DNA from 3 places in the Clostridium felsineum DSM 794 genome. Region 2 is predicted to be linked to each of the others. Evidence: riboswitches for the same ligand, from Rfam matches in the RefSeq annotation. Region 2 holds a riboswitch; each other region holds the start of a gene.
What was found. Region 2 has a riboswitch for thiamine pyrophosphate ahead of CLFE_RS09775 (TatD family hydrolase). Riboswitches for the same ligand answer to the same signal wherever they lie in the genome.
Positions count from the first base shown of each region.

Region 1 (7,666 bases), 1.0 Mb from region 2:
CAGCAGCACAGTTTAAAAAATTATCTTGATTTAAATAACCAACAGGTCTTGTTATATAGAAATTAGAAACTTCAGTTAAAACGCATTGGAAATTTTTTTCTATAAGTGCAAGGGCTTCTTTTAAATTTTCTTCTTTATTTCCAATATTAGAACCAAGACCTATATAAGCTGTATGCCAACTTCTTTCGATTTCTACAGAAATACATTTCACATGTTTTTTTACAGGAGCCCAAGGTTTTTTTAGGATTACCTTAACGGCTTTAACTAAATTGTAGTTTAGCAAAATAAACTCTGCTATTTTTTCAGCAGCAGTTTCTATTAAATCGAAACTTTGTTTTGTAAATTCTTCTTCTATATTATCTAATAGTTCAGCGTAATTTACGGTATCATTTAAAGCTTTTGATATCCCTGATTTTCTTAAATCTAAATCTAAGTATAGGGATAATAAAAATTTTTGTCCAAGTGTTTTTTCTTCTTCCAACACACCATGATACGCAAATACTTCAAAATCTTCTATAGTTATTTTGTCCAAAGTTTGCTCATCTCCTTAATATGGCATCTGCTACAGTACAGGCTCTTTTATTTTCAAGAACATCATGAACTCTAATAAAATCACAGCCTTTAGTAACTCCGATAACTGAAGTTGCAGCTGTACCTTCAACTCTTTCGTTTGGTGGCAAATTTAAAATATTACCTATCATAGATTTTCTAGAAGTACCTAGAAGCATAGGAAAATTTAAAATTTTAAGTTTTTCTAAATTATTCATTAAAGATAAATTCTGCTCAAAGCTTTTAGCAAAACCTATTCCAGGATCTATCATTATATTTTCTTTTTTTACACCTGCGTCTAGTGCTATATTAATGCTTTCTTTTAAATCGTTAATGACATCTTCAAGAAAATCAATATAATTTAAGTCTTGTCTATTATGCATTAGACAGCATGGAACATCATATTTTGCAGCAACCTTAGCTATATATGAATCCTTTTTAAAACCCCATACATCATTAACAAGATGAGCACCAGCTTTTAAGGCAGCCTCAGCTACTTCACCTTTATAAGTATCTATTGAAAGGGGAATATCAAACTCATGAACTAAAGCTTCTATTATTGGAATAACTCTGTCTAATTCTTCGTTTTTATCAACAGGTGAATGATTTGGTCTTGTTGATTCACCACCAATATCGATTATGTCTGCACCATCTTCTATAAGTTTAGCAGCATGTTTTAGGGCATTATCTAAATTGTTGAATTTTCCTCCATCAGAGAAGGAGTCAGGTGTTACATTTAAAATTCCCATTATATAGGTCCTTTTACCTATTAAAAAATCTTTGTTACCTATTCTCATTTTGATTACTCCTTAATATTTTATGCTTGAATTTTTTTTATGGTAACTCCAATTACATTCTGCGTAAGCAGAACAATTAAAGCAATTTCTTGAAAGTTTATCACTTCTATAAAGTATAGAGCTTAAATGCGAAATTGAATTTACTTTTCCATGATTTTTAATAGCTTCAATTATAAGTTCAATTTCTAAAGAATTAAAGTTGCAATCTTTTAAGATATCTATTGAAAGGTTTGCACTTGCAGTAGAATGAGGAATGCCGCTTTCATATTGTTGCCATCTACCTATATCGTGAAGGAGGGCAGAGGCATAAATTATATCCTTTTTTATGTCTAGCTTTTCTTCAAGAACAATTATGTACGAGATTCTTGCAACATCAAGAAAATGTTCTAAGGTATGAGAACAAAATTTTCGACCCTTTTCATATTTTAGGGTTTTGGATAAATAATTTTTAAAATTTCTATGATTTAATATTAAATTTATTCTATCAAGTTTTTCCATAAACACTCCTAATGAAAATATTTATACAATATTATATCATTAAAAAATATTTCTTAAAAATAATATTATTAAATTTTTAAAACATAAATTATGTGGAGTAAGTATTATATATCTATATCCATTGCATGGTTTTCTATACATTTTAAGTAATGAAAATTTAAAATAGCTTCAATAAAAATTTGCATTTTTTGTTTTGTTATGCTAAATTAAAAATATAAAAACTAAATATTGTTACTGGGGAGCCTGTAGACAGGCTGAGAGTGGAATGTGATTCCAGACCCTCATAACCTGATTTGGATAATGCCAACGTAGGGAGATAATATCATCAGATCTTATTACATATAATTCTGCGCAGAAGTTTATATGTTTTAATTGAAAGTTATGAGGGAAGCAATTTTGCTTCTCTTTTTTATTTATATAAAAGAGGTGATTTAATGGTAGTAAACGGAAAAGACATGGAACTTTATGAGGAAACAACAGTTTATGAACTTTTAAAAAAATTGAACATAGAAAGTAATAAAGTAGTTGTGGAAGTGGACTTAGAAATAGTTGATAAAAATGAATACAAACGAAAAAAACTCTCAAGTGACTCTAAAGTAGAAATAATTAGATTTGTTGGAGGAGGCTAAAAATGAGAGTATATGTAAATGAAAGACCCCGAGAGGTTGGAATTAATACTACACTAATGGAGCTTAAAGAAGAAATAAAAAGTGATGCAGATGTTGTTATTTATAATGGTTTTATTATGAAAGAAAATGTAGTGTTAAAAAAAGAAGATAACATCGTTTTTATAAAAAAAGGTGAGATACCTAAAAAAGAAGATATGGAAGCACAGCTTGTGGCAAGACATACACCTAAGGTGCATACAAGGGTAAAGGAGGCATTTGTTGGTATAGCTGGTCTTGGAGGATTAGGATCAAATGTTGCTGTGAGCCTTGCCAGAATAGGTATAGGTAGGTTATTACTTGTGGATTTTGATGTGGTTGAACCAAGTAACTTAAATAGACAGCATTATTTTATAAAACATATAGGTATGAAAAAAACAGAGGCACTTAAACAAATAATAAGTGAGTGTAATCCATTTGTAAAAGTGGACACAATAGATGCTTTTATAAGTGAAGAAAATGTAGAAGAGATTTTTAAGGCTGTTGATATAGTTGTAGAAGCTTTTGATAATCCAATATGTAAGTCAGAGCTTGTAAATAGTGTTCTTACCAAAATGAAGGACAAAAAAATAGTTGGGGCTTCTGGTATGGCAGGATATTTTACTAGTAATAGCATAGTAACAAAAAAAATAAATGAAAATTTTTATCTTGTAGGTGATGGAGAAAATGAGGCAAAAGTGGGTTTAGGACTTATGGCACCAAGGGTTTCTATAGCAGCTAATCATGAGGCAAATGCAGTACTTAGAATAATAATGGAAGATAAATAAAATTTAGGAGGAATTAAAGTGGACGAATTGCAAATAGGTTCAGTTAAATTAGAAAATAGACTTTTTGTTGGGACAGGTAAATTAAGTTCTAATGAATTAATACCACAAATTATGAATAAGTCAAAATCAAAGGTTATTACGGTAGCGCTTAGAAGAGTTGATATAACATCTCAGAATGATAATATACTTAATTTTATAGGCGAAGATTTAATACTTCTTCCAAATACGTCAGGGGCTAGAAATGCTGAAGAAGCTATAAGACTAGCTAAAATAGCTAAAGCGGCTGGTTGTGGAAATTGGGTTAAGATAGAAGTTATATCAGATAATAAATATTTATTGCCAGATAATTATGAAACTATAAAGGCTACTGAAGCTTTAGTAAAAGAAGGCTTTACTGTGCTTCCATATATAAATCCAGATCTAATGGATGCGAGAAGACTTGTAAATGTTGGAGCAGCAGCTGTTATGCCACTAGGAGCTCCAATTGGAAGTAATAGGGGACTTAGGACTAAAGAAATGCTTAAAATTTTAATAGAAGAAATAAATGAAGTGCCTGTAGTTGTAGATGCAGGAATAGGAAAACCTTCTGATGCGGCATTAGCTATGGAAATGGGAGCTGACGCAGTGCTTGTAAATACAGCTATAGCAACAGCAGAAGATCCAGTAGATATGGCAGAAGCATTTTCGCTTGCAGTTAGAGCAGGTAGAATGGCATATAGAGCAAAGCTTGGAGCAGAAAGAGAATATGCATCAGCATCATCTCCACTTACAGGATTTTTACGATAGGAAGTGAATAAAATGAGTTTTTATGAAAAATTACAGGAATATAGGGATTTTGATTTTGAAAGCTTTTTTTCAAAAGTAACAAAGGAAGATATAGAAAAAATATTACACAAAGATATTATTCATGAAAAAGATTTTTTGAAACTGCTATCACCTGCAGCAGAAAACTATTTAGAGGTTATGGCACAAAAGGCTAGAGAAATATCACTTAAAAATTTTGGAAAAACGGTAGTGTTATATACGCCTATATATATTGCAAATTTTTGTGTTAATGGTTGTGCTTATTGTGGATATAATGTAAAAAATAAAATAAAAAGAAAACAGCTTACCATGGAGGAAATAGAAAAAGAAGCTAAAGCTATATATGAAACAGGTATGAGGAATATAATAGTTCTTACAGGTGAATCAAAGGTTCAAACCCCTGTTTCCTATATAAGAGATGCAATAAAGCTACTTAAGAAATATTTTAGTTCAATATGTATAGAAATATATCCACTTGAAGTTGATGAATACAAAGAGTTGGTAGAGGCAGGCGCAGATAGTTTGACTATTTATCAGGAAACTTATAATGAAGAAAAATATTCAAAGGTACATTTAAGTGGACCAAAAAAGAATTTTAAATTTAGACTCGATGCACCAGAAAGAGTTTGCAAGGCAGGTATTCATTCTATAGGAGCAGGAGCACTTTTAGGTCTTTATAAATGGAGACAAGAAGCATTTTTTACAGGATTACATGCTATGTATATACAAGAAAAGTTTCCAAGCGTTGAAATTTCTATGTCAGCTCCAAGAATAAGGCCACATGCAGGAAGTTTTAATGATGTATATGATGTAAATGATAAAAATATTGTACAGGTAATCTTAGCTTATAAAATGTTTTTGCCAAGAGCAGGGACTAATATAACCACACGAGAACCAGCAAGTTTTAGAGATAGTCTAATTCCAATGGGAGTTACAAAAATGTCAGCGGGGGTTTCCACAGAAGTTGGAGGACATAGTATAAAGGATAAGGGAGAAGGACAATTTGATACAAATGATAAAAGAAGCGTAGCTGAGGTTTATAATAAAATAAAAGAATTAGGATACAATCCTGTATTCAAGGATTTTGAAAATGCATTATGATTTATGTAGTTACTAATAGAAAATTAATTTTACATGATAATTTATTTGGATGTATTGAAAAGGCACTAGATTATGGCACTAAAAATATAATTTTAAGAGAAAAGGATTTAAGTTATGAAGAATTATATAAGGTTGCCAGTAAAATGAAAGATATTACTGATAGGTATGAGGCTAATTTAATTGTAAATGGAAACTTAAGAGTAGCGGAAGAAATAAAAGCATATGCATACCAGTCAAGATTCATAGATTTTATTCAAAAAGGTGGAAGTAAAATTATAAAAAATGGAGTATCCATTCATAGTATAGAGGAAGCTAAAAGAGCAGAGGAAAATGGGGCGGACTACATTCTTGTGGGAAATATATATGAAACAGAATGTAAAAAGGGACTTAAAGGAAAAGGAACGGAGTTTTTAAGGCATATAGCAAGGGAGATAACTATACCTGAAATTGCCATTGGGGGTATTAGTGAAAAAAATATAGTAGAAGTAATGAATTCAGGTGCTAAGGGAGCTGCAATTATGTCTTCTGCTATGAAAGATCCCGCTGTAGTTAAAAGACTTATCAAAAAAATTATATAAAATAAAAGATTTCACATGCTATAAATATATAAACGTGTGAAATCTTTTATTTTATAATATCTTATTAAAATGGAAAGAATAAAGCTTATACTATTTTAAGGAGATTATGTAAAATGGAATGGATAGATGAATTTATTAAGCTACTTTTTGATGGCAGAAAAGACGAAGCTTATAAATTAAAGTATAGAAATTTTCCTAAAAAGTTATATAAGTATGAAATCATTGACGAAAACAGACTTAGTGCACTTAAAGATAATAAAATATGGTTCGCAAATCCGGATAAATTTAATGATCCTTTTGATTCATGTGGAGTTTTTTTTGATAAAGCTGTACTCTCAAATTATACTAATAAAGTCAGTATAGAAGACTATATTAATGGACTTAGAAACAATATAAAAATATGTTGCTTTTCAGAAGAGCTTAATAGTATGCCGATGTGGGCACATTATGCAAACAATCATACTGGAATTTGCATACAATATAATTTCTTTGATTTAAACTATATGAATAAATTTTCAAAGTATATAATTCCAATAAGGTATGAAACTGAAAAATACGATATTACAAAGTTTTTAGAAAGGGTGTTTAAGGATGATGGAGAAGATAGAATGTACCTACTTTTTTTTCTTATGCAAATAAAGCATGTAAGCTGGAGTTATGAAAAAGAATGGAGAATAATATTAAAAGCACATAAGGATAAGAACTCAGGTATTATTTGTCCTATAAAGCCTGAAGGAATATACTTAGGATTAAATTGCAGTGAAGAAAATAAAGAAAAAATTAAAAATATTACAAAGGAGTATATTCATTGTCCAGTATATGAAGTGGAAAAGAAAGAGGGAAAGTTATTCGAATTTAATAACAAGGATATATCTACTTAGATAAAGTTAAGCATAAAATATTTATAGACTAATTTTACTATGTTACAATTTTGTGTTAAAATAATAACTAAAAGTAGGGAAAGATATTTTAGTATAAAGGAGGGTGGAGCTGCTTTTACATTAAACGTTATAACATTATAACTTATACTAAATGTTTATGCAGCGAATATAAATATGTATCCATTAAAATTTAAACATTTATATTATGAAAAAATTTGGGGTGGAAGAGATTTAGAAAAGTTTAGGAAGGATTTACCTGAAGGCAGTATTGGGGAAAGTTGGGACGTAGCTTGTCATAAAAATGGAACAAGTGTAATTTCTAATGGTGAATTTAAGGGTAAAAGACTTGATGATTTAATAAAAGAAAAAGAGAGTGAAGTTATAGGTACAAAAATAAAAAAAGAATGGTTTCCTCTTCTTATAAAGCTTATAAATGCTAAAAGTGATCTTTCTGTTCAAGTACATCCAAATGATGAATATGCAAAAAAAATAGAGAATGATATGGGTAAAACAGAGGTTTGGTATGTAATTGATGCAGAAGATGGGGCGGCATTAGTAGTAGGAACTACAGAAAATTGTACTAAAGAATTACTTAAAGAAGGCATAGAAACAGGAAAGCTTGATAAATACATGAATAAAATACATGTAAAAAAAGGAGACGTGTGTCTTGTAAGAAGTGGTATGATACATGCTATAGGAGGGGGAGTTACAGTAGCGGAAATACAGCAAAATAGCGATACAACCTATAGAGTATATGATTATAATAGAGGCAGGGAGCTTCATGTGAAAAAAGCACTTGATGTTATAGATTTAAACCTTAAAGGGAAAAAAAGTAAGGGAGTAAAAGTAATACGATATGGTTATGAAAAAACTTATTTTTGCCTTGGAAGAGATTTTTCGCTTGAAATTTATGATGTTTCAGATAAGGTTAGCGAAACAAGCGATGAAGAGAGATTTTATATTTTAACGTGCGTTGATGGCTTTGGAGAAATATCATATAAAGAAGGAAAAGAAAAAATAGAATTT
Region 1 is NZ_CP096980.1:1,030,689-1,038,354, forward strand. Features, by position in the region: gene folK (2-amino-4-hydroxy-6-hydroxymethyldihydropteridine diphosphokinase) at 1-532, opposite strand, end outside; gene folP (dihydropteroate synthase) at 540-1,346, opposite strand; gene CLFE_RS04955 (HD domain-containing protein) at 1,359-1,844, opposite strand; TPP riboswitch at 2,070-2,177, shown strand; gene thiS (sulfur carrier protein ThiS) at 2,279-2,473, shown strand; gene thiF (sulfur carrier protein ThiS adenylyltransferase ThiF) at 2,476-3,276, shown strand; gene CLFE_RS04970 (thiazole synthase) at 3,295-4,062, shown strand; gene thiH (2-iminoacetate synthase ThiH) at 4,075-5,181, shown strand; gene CLFE_RS04980 (thiamine phosphate synthase) at 5,178-5,759, shown strand; gene CLFE_RS04985 (DUF2971 domain-containing protein) at 5,873-6,640, shown strand; gene CLFE_RS04990 (type I phosphomannose isomerase catalytic subunit) at 6,815-7,666, shown strand, end outside.
Region 1: it holds a riboswitch for thiamine pyrophosphate, as region 2 does, so the genes downstream of both, thiS (sulfur carrier protein ThiS) here and CLFE_RS09775 (TatD family hydrolase) in region 2, are expected to answer to the same signal.

Region 2 (7,666 bases):
TAATAAACAAGGAAAGCTTAGAAATTCCAGAAATATTTAAACATATAATGTCACTTGGAGTTGATGAAAATCACATGTTTAATACCTTTAATATGGGAATTGGTTTTGTGATTTGTGCAGCTAAGGAAAATAAAGACGGAATAATTAAAATGCTTAAAGAGGCTGGAGAAAATGCATATGAAATTGGATACGTAAAAGCTGGAGGTAATGGAGTATGTATAAAATAGCTGTTCTCGTTTCTGGGGGCGGAACAGATCTTCAATCCATAATCGATGCTATAGAAAATGGATATATAAAAAATTGTGTAATCGAAGCTGTCATAAGCGATAAAAAAGGGGCTTTTGCAATAGAAAGAGCAGAAAAACATTCTATCAAAAATTATGTTTTTGATAGAAAAGAATTTAAAGGAGCTGTATGCGATGAAGTATTAAAACTTCTTGGGGGCAAGGTTGATTTAATAGTTCTCGCAGGTTTCCTTTCAATACTTAAAGGGGACTTACTAAATAAATTTAAAAATAGGATAATAAATATACATCCATCTCTTATACCGGCCTTTTGTGGAAATGGTATGTATGGAATGAAGGTACATGAGAAAGCTATAGAATATGGGGTTAAGCTTTCAGGTTGTACAGTCCATTTTGTAGATGAGGGAACAGATAGTGGTCCTATTATACTTCAAAAAGCAGTAGAGGTTTTAGATACTGATACAGCAGAAACACTTCAAAAGAGAGTTTTAGAAGTGGAACACAAGCTTCTCCCAGAGGCAGTAAAATTATTGGCTGAAGGAAAAGTTCACATAGAAGGAAGACATGTTAAAATTATTAAATAAGGAAAGGAAGTGAAGATATTTTAACTTTTCATTGAAAGTTAAAATACTAAGTATGATAAAAAGAGCACTTATAAGCGTATTTAATAAGGATGGAGTTTTGAAATTAGCAAGATTTTTAAATGAAAAAGGTGTAGAAATACTATCAACTGGCGGAACCTTTAAACATCTTAAGGAAAATGGTATTCCAGTAGTAGAGGTTTCAGATGTTACAGGCTTTGATGAAATACTTGATGGAAGAGTAAAAACACTTCATCCTAAAATACATGGCGGAATTCTAGCTATAAGAGATAATAAAGAACATATGGAAACTATTAAAGAAAAGGGAATAACACCTATTGATATGGTAGTTGTTAATTTATATCCATTCTTTGATAAGGTTGCTTCAGACATAAGCTTTGAAGAGAAGGTTGAATTCATAGACATTGGTGGACCAACGATGATAAGAGCAGCAGCTAAAAACTTCCAGGATGTTGTAGTTTTAACAGATGTAAATGATTATGATGATGTAATTAATCAGATAGAAGAAACTGGTGAAGTTTGCTATAATACAAAGAAAAGATTGGCAGGAAAAGTATTTAATTTAATGTGCGCTTATGATGGTGCAATCAGTAGATTTTTACTTGAAGATGAATATCCTGAATATTTAGCTGTACCTTACAAGAAGAAAATGGATTTAAGGTATGGAGAAAACCCTCATCAATCAGCAGCTTTTTATGAGGCGGCTTTTGGAAATGGAGCAATGAAAGGATTTGACCAGCTTAATGGAAAAGAACTTTCTTATAATAATATAAAGGATATGGATATAGCTTGGAAGGTTGTTAATGAATTTGAAGAAACAGTATGCTGTGCTTTAAAACATAATAGTCCATGTGGTGTGGCTATGGGAGATACACCTGTGGATGCTTACATAAAGGCTTTTGAATGTGATGATACTTCAATTTTTGGTGGAATTGTTGCCTTAAATAAGACAGTAGATAAGGCTGCTGCAGAAGAAATGGTTAAAATATTTTTGGAAATAGTTATAGCTCCTGATTTTACAAGTGATGCACTAGAGGTACTAAAGTCCAAGAAAAATTTAAGAGTTATAAAAGCTAATAAAAAGCCTTCTGATAATTTTGAACTTGCAAAGGTTGATGGCGCAATGCTTGTTCAAAGTGCAGATGATAAACTTACTGAAAAAATAGAAGTAGTTACAGATAAGAAGCCAACGGATGATGAAATGAGAGATATGATTTTTGGAATGAAAGTAGTAAAGTATGTAAAATCCAATGCTATTGTTGTTGTAAAAAATGGTGCAGCTGTTGGAATTGGTGGAGGTCAGGTTAATAGAATTTGGCCAGCTAAAGATGCAATGGAAAGAGGAAGTGGTGCTACTGTTCTTGCATCAGATGCTTTCTTCCCATTTGGTGATATAGTAGAAGAAGCACATAAAAATGGAATTAAAGCTATAATTCAACCAGGTGGATCTATAAGAGATAAGGAATCCATTGATGGCTGCAACAAATACGGAATTTCAATGGTTATGACAGGAACAAGACATTTTAAGCACTAGTTTATATTTGGAGGTTAATGTATGAAGATTTTGCTTATAGGTTCAGGAGGACGTGAACATGCTATGGCATGGAAAATGGCACAAAATAGCACTGTTGAAAAAATATATTGTGCACCGGGAAATGGCGGAAGTGCAAAAGAAAATAAATGTGAAAATGTAAACTTAGAAAAAACAGAAGAACTTATAAAGTTTGCAAAGGAAAATAATATAGATTTAACGGTAGTCGGACCTGAAGCTCCTCTTGTTGAGGGAATAGTTGATGAATTTAAAAAGGCAGGACTTAAAATATTTGGACCAGGTAGTTTAGGAGCTAAGCTTGAAGGAAGTAAGTCTTTTTCTAAGGACTTTATGAAAAAATACAATGTTAAAACAGCTGAATATGCAGTCTTTGAAGATGCTAGTAAATCTCTTTCCTATTTAAAAAGCTGTTCATATCCTATAGTTATAAAGGCAGATGGTTTGGCAGCAGGCAAGGGAGTTGTAATTTGTGAGGATTACACTTTAGCAGAAGAAACTATTAAATCCTTTATGGTTGAAGATGTTTTCAAAGGTTCTGGAAAAAAAGTTGTAATTGAAGAATACTTAGAAGGTGTAGAGGCTTCAATTCTATCAATTACAGATGGAAAAACTATAATTCCTTTTGTGTCTTCAAAGGATCATAAACAAATTTTTGATGACAATAAAGGACCCAATACAGGTGGAATGGGAGCTATTTCTCCAAATCCCTACTGCACAGAAGCTGTACTTAAAAGTTTTAATGAAGAAATTTTAAAGCCTACTTTGGTAGGTATTCAAGAAGAAAGAATGGATTTTGTTGGAATAATTTTCTTTGGACTTATGATAACAAAAAAAGGAGTATATCTTCTTGAATACAATGTTAGACTTGGAGATCCAGAAACACAAGTAGTTTTATACTTAATGAAAAGTGATTTTGTTGATTTAATAAATGCTGCAATAGACAAAAAACTTAGTGATTTTGATTTAAAGTGGCATGAAGGAAATGCTTGCTGTGTAGTTGCTTCTTCAAAGGGATATCCTAAAAAATATAATACGGGTTATGAAATAAGTGGAATAGATGATGCAGGGGATAAAGTATTTTGTGCAGGTGTTAAGTTAGAGGATGGAGTGTATAAAACCTCAGGGGGAAGAGTTTTGTGCGCAACTGCTAAAGGAACTACTTTAGACGAAGCTATAGAAAGAGCTTATAGGGATATAGAAAAAATTAAATTTGACGGAATTTACTATAGAAAAGATATTGGAAGAGCAAAATAGGGAATATAGCTATTTACATTTGAAAAAATAAGTGGTAGCATAAAGATGCTGACAAAATTTAATATGTAAATTAGTGCTAGGGGTGCCTTTTGGCTGAGAGAAGTTATAAAAACTTTAACCCTTTGAACCTGATTCGGTTAATTCTGACGAAGGAAAGCTTTTATAACGTTAACTTAAAGCACTATGTTTATAGTGCTTTTATTTTTTTATTAGGGAGAAAAAAATGTTTGTAGATGCACATAATCATTTGGACTTTTTTGAGAGTAAAGAAAAACTAGACAAGGCATTAGGCATTATAAGAAATGAAGAAATACTTACACTTGGATGTTCCATGGATTGTAAAAGTTATGAATTTACGAAAAAACTAGCCGTGAAAAATAAAAATATTATTCCTTGCTTTGGTATTCATCCTTCTAAAGCTCATGAAAATTATAAAAAACTTGATAAATTTCATGAATATATAAAGGAGAGCAGAATAATAGGAGAAATAGGGCTTGATTATGTATGGGTTAAGGAAAAGGAAAAATATCCTTATATGAAAAAAGTTTTTATATATTTCTTAGAGCAAGCCAGAAGATACAATAAAATAACTAATATACATACAAAGGGTGCAGAAGGAGAAATATATAATTATATAAAAAAGTATAAGCTTAAAACACCTATAATTCACTGGTACAGCGGTGATAAAGACACTTTAAGAAAGCTTTTAGAATATGGCTGCTATTTTACTATAAGTGTTGATATTGAATATTCTAAGCTTTCTAAGGAAATTGTTCAATTCCTTCCTCTTGATAAAATACTAACAGAAACAGATGGACCAACTTCTCTTCAGTGGGTCAATGGAAGATATGGTTATCCAAGTGTAATTAAAGACATAGTAAAGGAAATAGCTAAAATAAAAAAGGTTAAAGAAGGTGAAGTTGAAAAAAGCATATTGAATAATTTTAAATCATTAATTTAAGAAAGAAGGATTTGTATTATGAAACCAGTTGTAAATGTAAGCTTGCAGGTACTTCCAGTTGTTGAGGAAAAAAGACTATATGAGGTAGTTGATAAGGTAATAGAATACATAAAAGCTTCAGGTGTAAAGTATATAGTTGGACCTATGGAAACTACTATGGAAGGTGATTTAGATACACTCATGGAAATAGTAAAAAAGGCTCAGGAAATATGCATTAAGGAAGGCTCAGAGAGAGTTGCATCTGTTGTAAAAATAGATTATAAGGCTGAAGGCGTGACTATGAATGAAAAAGTGGGAAAATATAAAGAATAAATTATATCCAGTAGCCGCTATAATAATTGTAATAGCAATGTGGCAGTTTATAGTGGATTTTAGAAAAATACCAGGGTATATAATTCCATCACCTAAGGATATATACCTAACATTAATTAGTGAGTTCAATGTGATAATTGACAACACGAAAGTTACAATTTATGAAGCACTTGTGGGATTTCTTATTTCTATAATTTTTGCTTTTATACTTGCTATAATAATGGATAGTTTTAAGGTTATTAGAAAGGCCATTTATCCTATAGTTGTTATCTCACAAACTATACCAACCATAGCAATTGCACCACTTTTTATAATATGGTTTGGCTTTGGTCCGCTGCCTAAGATAATAGTGGTTGTAATAACTTGTTTTTTTCCTATAGCAATAAGTCTTGTGGATGGTTTTGAAAAAATTGATAAAGACTATATAAATCTATTTAAAAGTATGAAAGCATCTAAACTTCAAATTTTCTATCATTTAAAGCTTCCATCCGCTATGGTAAATTTATTTTCTGGAATTAAAATAGCATGTACCTATATGATTATGGCAGCAGTTATAGGTGAATGGTTAGGTGGAGATGGAGGCATAGGTGTTTATATGGTAAGAGCAAAAAATGCCTATGCGCTAGACAAGGTTTTTGCAGCAATTGTCGTCATTGTGGTTATAAGTATAGTGTTAATTTATATTGTAGATTTTATCCAAAAGAAGATAATTCATTGGAAATAAGGAGAGCGATTAAAGTGAAAAAGAAAAGAATATTATCATTAATATCTGCAGTTGTTATGACAGCAATTGCTATTACAGGGTGTGCATCTAGTAGCAGTTCAAGTACTAAATTAGATAAAACGACTGTAATACTAGATTGGACACCGAATACAAATCATACTGGAATGTATGTAGCTTTAGATAAAGGTTACTATAAAGAAGAGGGTTTAGATGTAAAAATTCAACAGCCTTCAAGTGGCAGTGTTACTAATCTAATTGCTACTAATAAAGGAGATTTTGGTGTAAGCTATCAGGAAGATGTAACTTATGCTTTAACAAGTAAAACGCCACTTCCTATTAAGGCAATTGCAGCAGTTTTACAGCACAATACCTCTGGATTTGCAGCACCTAAAAGTAAAAATATTAAATCTATTAAGGATGCAGAAGGAAAAGTTTATGGTGGCTGGGGTTCACCTTCAGAGGAAGCAGTCATAAAGGCTATAATGGAGAAAAATGGAGCGGATTTTAGTAAGCTTAAAATAGTTAATATAGGAAATGATGATTACTTTGCAGCTACGAAAAAGAACGTGGATTTTGCTTGGATATTTGAGGGCTGGACAGGAATTGAAGCCAAATTAAAGGGTATTGATTTAGATTATGTAGCAGTTAAAGATTTAGATCCAGCACTTGATTATTATACCCCAGTTATAATAACAAATAATAAGATATTAAAAGAGAATCCAGATAAAGCTAAGAAATTTATGCGTGCTACAAAAGAAGGATATCAGTATGCAGCTAAACATCCAGAAGAAAGTGCAAAAATACTAAGAAAATATGCACCTGAAATAGATGAAAAATTAGCAGTAGAAAGTCAAAAATACATGGCAACTCATTATGCAGATGATATGTCAAAATGGGGAGAAATGAAGCCTAGTGTTTGGAAAAATTATGCTGATTTCCTAAAGAGCAAGGGGCTTATAAAGAAGGAGCTAAATGTTAAAGATGCATTCACAAATCAATTCTTATCAAAATAATAATAGAGTAAAGGTTATAGAAATCAAAAATATAACTAAAAGCTTTGATAAAGAAATTATACTAAAGGATGTTTCACTTTGCGTAAATAAAGGAGAATTTGTTTCGATTGTAGGACCTAGTGGCTCGGGTAAAAGTACTTTATTTAATATAATAGCGTCACTTATAGAAGTTGATAAGGGAGAAGTTAAAGTTTCTTCAGATATAGGTTATATGCAGCAAAAGGATTTATTAATGCCTTGGAAAACAGTTTTAAATAATGTTGTACTGCCACTTGACTTAAAGGGTGAAAATAAAAAGCAATCTAGATTAGAGGCTAAAAAGTATATTGAAATTATGGGCCTTAAAGGTTATGAAAATAAATATCCTTATGAGCTTTCTGGAGGGATGAAACAAAGGGCGAGTTTTCTTAGAACCTTTCTATCCTCAAGTGAAATAATGCTTCTCGATGAACCTTTTGGTGCACTTGATTCAATAACAAAAGGTAATATGCAGAAATGGATTCTTAAAATGAAAGATGTGCTTAAGAGAACTATACTTTTTATAACTCATGATATTGAAGAAGCTGTGCTTTTATCAGATAGAATATATGTACTGGGGTCAAAGCCGGGAAAGATAAAAGAGGAATTTAATATAGAATTTTTAAAAGAAGATAAAATAAAAAGGGAATTTTCCAAGGAATTACTAGAATATAAGAATAAAATAATTGAATTATTATAAATTTTAGCGGCAGAGATGCCGCTAAAATTTGCTTTTATTTTGATTTAAAAGGACAATGTCTATGTCTAGAAAGTCCTCTAAATCTTGGTATACACTTATTTACATCTATTACTGTAGGTATAAAAACTCCAGTTTTATTTTTTATGAATTGATTGACCTGTACATCTGTACCATTAGTTAATTGAATAAATTGAAATTTGTAATCATTTCCATCTGTACCTGTAACATAAATATTTTTTATATATCCATCCTTTTCTGTAGGGTGTCTTTCTTTTATTAGATGAC
Region 2 is NZ_CP096980.1:2,070,427-2,078,092, forward strand. Features, by position in the region: gene purM (phosphoribosylformylglycinamidine cyclo-ligase) at 1-227, shown strand, start outside; gene purN (phosphoribosylglycinamide formyltransferase) at 215-829, shown strand; gene purH (bifunctional phosphoribosylaminoimidazolecarboxamide formyltransferase/IMP cyclohydrolase) at 882-2,381, shown strand; gene purD (phosphoribosylamine--glycine ligase) at 2,403-3,653, shown strand; TPP riboswitch at 3,722-3,825, shown strand; gene CLFE_RS09775 (TatD family hydrolase) at 3,877-4,614, shown strand; gene CLFE_RS09780 (MTH1187 family thiamine-binding protein) at 4,633-4,926, shown strand; gene CLFE_RS09785 (ABC transporter permease) at 4,898-5,650, shown strand; gene CLFE_RS09790 (ABC transporter substrate-binding protein) at 5,665-6,663, shown strand; gene CLFE_RS09795 (ABC transporter ATP-binding protein) at 6,623-7,381, shown strand; gene CLFE_RS09800 (hypothetical protein) at 7,416-7,666, opposite strand, start outside.

Region 3 (7,666 bases), 1.2 Mb from region 2:
GGTGACAAATATGCCAGTATTAAAAGTAGAAAATTTAAAAAAGACCTATTCATCAAAGAATAGTAAAAATAGATCTAAAGCATTAAATGGCATTAGTTTTGAAGTGGGAAAAGGAGAATTTGTAGGAATTATGGGACCTTCAGGGGCGGGAAAATCTACACTTTTAAATATAATAGCGACAATAGATGAATCTACATCTGGAAGCGTAGTCATTGGAAAACAAAATATTAACACAATAAACAATGAAGAATTAGCAATATTTCGAAGAGAAAAATTAGGTTTTATGTTTCAGGATTATAATTTGCTAGATACAATGACTTTTCGTGAAAATATAGCATTACCACTTGTACTTGCTAAGGAAAATCCAGAAGTAATTATGAAGAAAGTGAACGAAATAGCCAGTTTATTAGGAATTGACAAATTGCTGGAAAAGTATCCATATGAGGTATCTGGAGGTCAACGTCAGAGAGCATCTGCAGCAAGAGCAATGATTAGCAATCCAGAATTAATTTTGGCAGATGAGCCAACAGGGGCATTAGATTCAAAATCATCTTCAGAACTACTTCAATGCTTAACTGAGATGAACGAAAGAGATAAGGCAACAATTCTATTGGTTACACATGATGCATTTACTGCAAGCTATTGCAAGAGGATTATGTTTATTAAGGATGGTGCGATTTTTACTGAAATAGATAGAGGTAGAACAAGAAAGGAATTTTTTGAACGAATACTTAAAATACTTGCAATATTAGGAGGTGATAATCATGACATTCTTTAATATGGCTGTTAAAAATGTTAAAATGAAATTTGATTCATATATTACATATTTCTTGAGCACAACTTTTTCCGTAACAATTTTCTTTATTTTTTGTTCAATCTATTTTAACCCTGAATTTGATAGTTTTCATTCGGGTATAAGTAAAATAGGCATTTTGTTTGAAATTTCATCTGTAGTTGTGCTATTGTTTTCTAGTGTATTTGTATATTATGCGAATTCACTGTTTTTTAAGTCCAGAAAAAAGGAGATTGCGATTTATTCCTTGTTAGGGATGAGAAAGAGAGAAATTGGTAGGATAATGTTTTATGAAACATTGTTAGTTGGAATTGGTTCTATAATAAGTGGAATTGTAATGGGAAGTCTCTTATCAAGATTTTTTGCTATGTTATTGAAAAAGTTAATGCTAGGTGGAGCACCAGGAAATGATATTGCTTTTCAACTTACATGGCAACCTGCTAGTATTAGTATTGTTGTTTTTTTAATACTATTCATTTTAAATGGATTATACTCATTTAAATCGATTTATAGAAGTAAATTAATAGATTTATTATCGGCTGAAAAGGAAGGAGAAAAAGCACCTAAGTTTTCAGTTGCAACATCTGTTTTGTCAATATTAATGATAGTGGCTTCTTATTTCATTTTTTTGAATTTTAATGGAGATGATGGAGCTATAAAGCTAATCGGACCAGCTATATTTGCTTGTGTATTACTTTCAGTTGGAACTTATCTAATATTTCAGAATGTTGTAGTATGGTTGATATCAATGTGTAAAAAGAATATTAAGTTTTACTATAGAACAGGAAATTTCATTAGCACATCGCAGATAGTCTATCGCATAAAAGCTAATTCTAATATTTTTTGTGTAATAGCTCTATTAAGTGCATTTACTGTAACAATTATGAGTGCATCTGTTTCCCTTTACAATGCTTTGGGAGACTCTATACCAATTTATGCACCTTATTCATATTTGTGCAAAAACCTTGATGGAGCAACAAATCACAAGGTAGAGAAAACTATTTCCAAGGACAATAAGGTAAAACTAAATGCAGTAACAGATTTTGATGTTCTTTCAACAACGGCATCACTAAAAGGATATAAAGTGGATACTAATAATGCTTATGGGAAGACAATAACACAAGTGGGACAGAACTTTGCAATAGATATTATTAAATTTAGTGATTATCAAAAGGTAGTAAAAGATACTGAGGCAATAGAATCTAAAGGCAATAAAGGAGCTATTTTTGTATCGAAATTATCCAAAGGTAAATGTCTTTTCCTAGATGGGAATTATGGAGATGAATATAATAAGCAAATAAAAAATAATAAAGTTAAGGTAAAGACAGATAGTGGTATTATTAATTTTAATATTTTAGATGTATCATTATTCAAATATATTGGAGCAGCTCATGCAAGAACAACATTAGTTCTAGCAGATTCAGACTATGAAGAATATTTTGCTTCAAAAGATTTATACACAGTTTGTCATTATACAGGATTCAAGTTTGAAAATCCATTGGAATTAAGCGACCTTTATAAGAAATTGAATACTATTATACCTGCTGAAAATCATGACAAGTCTTATCTTGAGTATCATCAATTACTCTTTAACATGTATGGCGCATATATTTTTATTGGCTTGTTTTTAGGTATTTTATTCTTAATGGCAGCAAGTAGTATTATTTTTTATAAACAGCTTATGGAAGCACGTGATGATATAGGAAGATATGAAATTTTAAGAAAAATCGGAATGTCAAAAAAAGAGGTATTAAAATCAGTAAGAAGGCAGATTGCTGTTGTGTTTTTTCTACCTTTTATGGTAGCTGTGATTCATATGATGGTCATGCTAAAAACATATCAGAATATGATGTATACTTTGACTACAGATTCTCCAATACTTGTATATGCACTTCTGGTTGTGGTAATATATTTTATAATTTATAGTATTTTTTATCTGTTTTCAGTAAAAGGATATATGAAAACAATATGGAGTAATAACGCTGTTTCGTAATGGAGGGAATAGTATGTATAAGATTATGGTAGTAGAGGATGATCCTAATATTAGTGAAATAATATGCGAAAATATTGAAAAACAGGGGTTTCAATGTCTTAGAATTGTGGAATTTAAAAAGATAATAGATGAATTTATTACTTTCAAACCAGAACTTATTTTAATGGATATTAATTTACCTGGAAATGATGGATTCTGTTGGTGTGAGAAAATAAGGGAAATTTCAAAAGCACCCATTATTTTTGTATCTGCAAGAGATTCGGAAACAGATATTGTTCTTGGTACTAATATGGGCGGAGATGATTATCTTATAAAACCGTTTTCTATTGAAGTTTTATTAGCAAAGGTAAAAGGAATGCTCAGAAGAACATATTCTTATAATGAAGTTGATAGCAATATTTTATCATTTGGAGAATTGATTTTTAATGCTGATAATGGAATGATTTCACGTAGAAATATAAGAGATGAACTTACACATAATGAAATGGGAATTCTTAAAATATTACTAAAAAATCAGGGAAAAATAGTAAGTAGAGAAAGAATAATGAGAACGCTTTGGAGTGATGAGAAATTTATTGATGACAATACACTAACCGTAAATATCACAAGACTTCGTAAGAAATTAAATGATATTGGATGCAAAAATATGATTAAGACCATTCGAAATGAAGGATATATCATATGAAAGTGTCAGATTATTTAAAAGAAAAAATTGAACTTTTTATTTTAGCTTTATTATTTGTGGTATTTCCAGGTATGATAATTGCACTTTCGGAAAACTGTGCATTTTTTAAAACGAATGGTTTTTATTCTATAGTAGTGGTATTTTTTATTTTTGTTATATATATAATTGTGGATTATATAAGATTAAATAGATATTGTAAAAAACTTTCGGAATTGATTGGAAATGAAGATTTGGATTTTATTGTTTCATTGCCAAAGCCAACATCGTATGAACGAAAATTATATACGAAGTTGATGATGCAGTTGAAGAGAAATGCTGAAAGGAAAATGGACATATTTGAAGAAAGGAAGATTGAAGATATTGAATTTATTGAGACTTGGGTTCATGAAGTAAAAACACCTATTGCAGCAACTAAATTAATAATTGAAAATAGCTTAGACAATCCAACAGAAAAGGTGCTGTATAATATTTCAGATGAAATTATTAAAATTGAAGATATGATTCAGAAAACAATTTGCTATAGTCAGCTAAATGATTTTTCAAAGGACTGTCAAATCAGCAATGTGAATTTACAAGGGATTGTAAATAAATGTCTAAAAACTGAATATTCGAATATTAATAATAAATACATTAATTTAGACATTAAAAATTTGAATTTTGAAGTAAATAGTGATGAAAAATGGCTATGTTTTATTGTAAAACAAGTTTTAGATAATGCTGTAAAATACTCTTATGAAAATGGAGTTATACATATTTATGGAGAGAATAATTTTCGTAATCAGAAATTGTTTGTTGAGGACACAGGAATTGGAATTGAAGAGGAAGACATGAGGCGAGTTTTTCAAAAGGGATACACTGGATTGAATGGGCGAAAGAAATCTGTATCAACAGGAGTAGGATTATATTTGAGTTATAAACTGGCAAAGAAGTTAGGACATGATATTCGTATAACATCTGCTTCAAAGCACGGCACAAAGGTGAAAATAATAATTCAAGAATAAATAATAATTTAAATTTAAACTTTAGATAATATTTGTTAAGAGTATTAATTTGCCGGAAGATTCTTTACTACAATTTTAATGACTATTTTTGTAGAATGATTTAATAAGAAGTGGTATAATTTATTTTGATTAAAAATTAAATAAAGTAGGGGAGCTTGTGTTCAGGCTGAGAGGAAGTATAAAGCTTCGACCCTTATACCTGATTTGGATAATGCCAACGTAGGAAATTGTATGTTTGATTTATTGCGGAGAGTGCCAGAAAAGGTTATTCTCCGCTTTTATTTTTTACTTAAAAAGGATGATAGGCTTATGGAAGACAAAAAAACATCAGTATTTTCAAATGGACTTATTTGGTTTGGAGCAGCAATATCGATAGCAGAAATTTTGACAGGAACATTAATTGCACCTATAGGATTAAAAAAGGGAATAATGGCTATAATTATCGGCCATTTAGTTGGATGTATATTATTGTACTTTGCAGGTCTAATTGGTGGAATAACAGGAAAAAGTTCAATGGAGACAGTAAAAAATTCATTTGGACAAAGAGGATCATTATTTTTTTCTATAATTAATATTCTACAACTAATTGGATGGACAGCAGTAATGATATTAAGTGGTGCTAATGCTGCAAATTCTACACTTAATGTAGGTGGAAAATTAATGTGGATTATAGTAATAGGATTTTTAATTATTATATGGATATTAGTTGGAGTTAAAAATTTAAGCAAATTAAATACAATTGCTATGGCAGCTTTGTTTATTACAACAATAGCTTTAAGTACTGTTATATTCAAAGATGTTAGAAAACCTGTATATGTAGGAAATATTAGCTTTTCAGGTGCTATGGAGTTAGCAATAGCTATGCCACTTTCATGGTTACCGCTTATATCAGACTATACAAGAATTGCAGAAAAACCTAAAAAAGCAACAGCGGTTAGTGTAATAGTTTATTTTTTCACTAGCTCTTGGATGTATATTATAGGACTTGGTGCTACAGTTTTCACTGGGAAAAGTGATATTTCCAAAATCATACTAAGTGTTGGTGGTGGAAGTATTGCTCTTATAATAATTATATTCTCCACGGTTACTACTACATTTTTGGATGCATATTCAGCAGGAGTAAGTGCGGAAAGTGTTATAAAAGGTGTAAAAGGTAAACATATAGCAATAGGAAGTTGTATTTTAGGTATGATACTTTCATATTTTACACCCATTGAACAATATGAGAATTTTTTATATTTTATTAGTTCGGTGTTTGCCCCAATGATTTCTATTCTTATAGTAGATTTCTTTATTATAAAAAAAGAATATCATAATGATAAATATAATATGTCAAATTTAATTATTTGGGTTATTGGTTTTGTTATTTATCGTTTCTTTATTAGTGTTGATACACCAATCGGTAGTACTATACCAGCAATGACAATAACGGCGATATTATGTTGCTTTAAAAATATAATGTTTGGAGGAAATAGAGATGTTTAAAGAAAGATTACAAAAAGTAAGGAATCTTAATCCATTAATACACAACATAACAAATTACGTTACAGCAAATGATTGTGCTAACATTCTTCTTGCCTGTGGAGCCTCGCCTATTATGGCAGATGATATAGAAGAAGTGGAGGAGATTACATCTATATGCAGTGGGCTTAATATTAACATAGGAACACTTAATCAGAGAACTATACCAGCAATGATTAAGGCAGGGAAAAAAGCAAATAAACTCGGGCATCCGGTTATACTTGATCCTGTGGGGGTAGGAGCTTGTAAACTTAGATGTGATACAACTCTAAAATTAATTGAAGAAGTTAAGTTTACCGCTATTCGTGGAAATATTTCAGAAATAAAAGTATTAGCTTTAGGTAAAGGTTCAACTAAAGGAGTTGATGCAGATATTGAAGATAAAATAAGTGATAGTAACCTTCATACGGCCATTAAATTTGCTAAAGAATTCTCTGAAAAAGTAGGAGCAGTAATTGCAATTACAGGACCAATAGATATTGTAGCAGATAAAAATAAAGCTTATGTAATTAGAAATGGTAATGTTAGTATGAGTAAAATTACAGGTACAGGATGTATGCTTACAGCAATGACATCGGCTTATATTAGTGCAAATAAAGATAATTTTTTAGAAGCAGTAGCAGCATCAATATCTGCCATGGGGCTTTGTGGAGAACTAGCACATAGTAGGCTTAAGGAAAGAGATGGAAACGTAACTTATAGAAATTATATAATAGACGAAGTATTTAATTTAACAGGAGATAAGCTAGAAAAGGGTGCAAAATATAAGGAATATTAAATTTGCAGAGGAGATGGAGTAAAATGATAAAAAAAGTTTTAACTATTGCAGGATCAGATTGTAGTGGAGGCGCAGGAATTCAAGCAGATATTAAAACTATAACTGCACATAAAATGTATGCAATGAGTGCCATTACAGCACTTACCGCACAAAATACTACGGGTGTATATGGAATCATGGATACAACTCCAGAGTTTGTTGCTAAACAGCTTGATTGTATTTTTGAGGATATTCATCCTGATGCAATAAAAATAGGCATGGTTTCTAATAGCAGAATTATTGATGTTATTTCTTGTAAATTACTAGAGTATAAAGCAGAAAATATAGTAATAGATCCAGTTATGGTTTCTACCAGTGGAAGTAAATTATTATCTGATGAAGCAATGGATAAACTTATATCAAAATTATTACCACTAGGGAGAGTAATAACACCTAACATACCGGAAGCAGAGGTTCTTTGTGGATTTGAAATTATAACAGAAGAGGACATGGTAAAAGCTGCAAAGAAAATTTCAGAAATAGTAAGTGGAGGAATATTGATTAAAGGCGGTCATTTAATTAATTCAGCAACAGATCTACTTTATGAAAATGGAAAAATAAATTGGTACAGAGGAGAAAAAGTAGACAATCCCAATACACATGGTACAGGATGTACACTTTCATCAGCTATAGCATGTAATTTAGCAGAAGATAAAAGTCTTAGTGAAAGTATAGAAAATGCTAAAACCTATTTAACAGGATCACTTAAGGCTAAGCTTAATTTGGGAAAGGGTTCAGGACCACTTATGCATATGTATAAATACTAATTTTGATTAAGAGGAGATTAACAAATATTCCTCTTTTTAATTATTTTAGTAATATATACTTTATAAATACATAATAAATAATAGGATGA
Region 3 is NZ_CP096980.1:858,750-866,415, forward strand. Features, by position in the region: gene CLFE_RS04110 (ABC transporter ATP-binding protein) at 11-778, shown strand; gene CLFE_RS04115 (FtsX-like permease family protein) at 765-2,786, shown strand; gene CLFE_RS04120 (response regulator transcription factor) at 2,800-3,471, shown strand; gene CLFE_RS04125 (sensor histidine kinase) at 3,468-4,472, shown strand; TPP riboswitch at 4,610-4,715, shown strand; gene cytX (putative hydroxymethylpyrimidine transporter CytX) at 4,782-5,957, shown strand; gene thiM (hydroxyethylthiazole kinase) at 5,950-6,771, shown strand; gene thiD (bifunctional hydroxymethylpyrimidine kinase/phosphomethylpyrimidine kinase) at 6,798-7,577, shown strand.
Region 3: it holds a riboswitch for thiamine pyrophosphate, as region 2 does, so the genes downstream of both, cytX (putative hydroxymethylpyrimidine transporter CytX) here and CLFE_RS09775 (TatD family hydrolase) in region 2, are expected to answer to the same signal.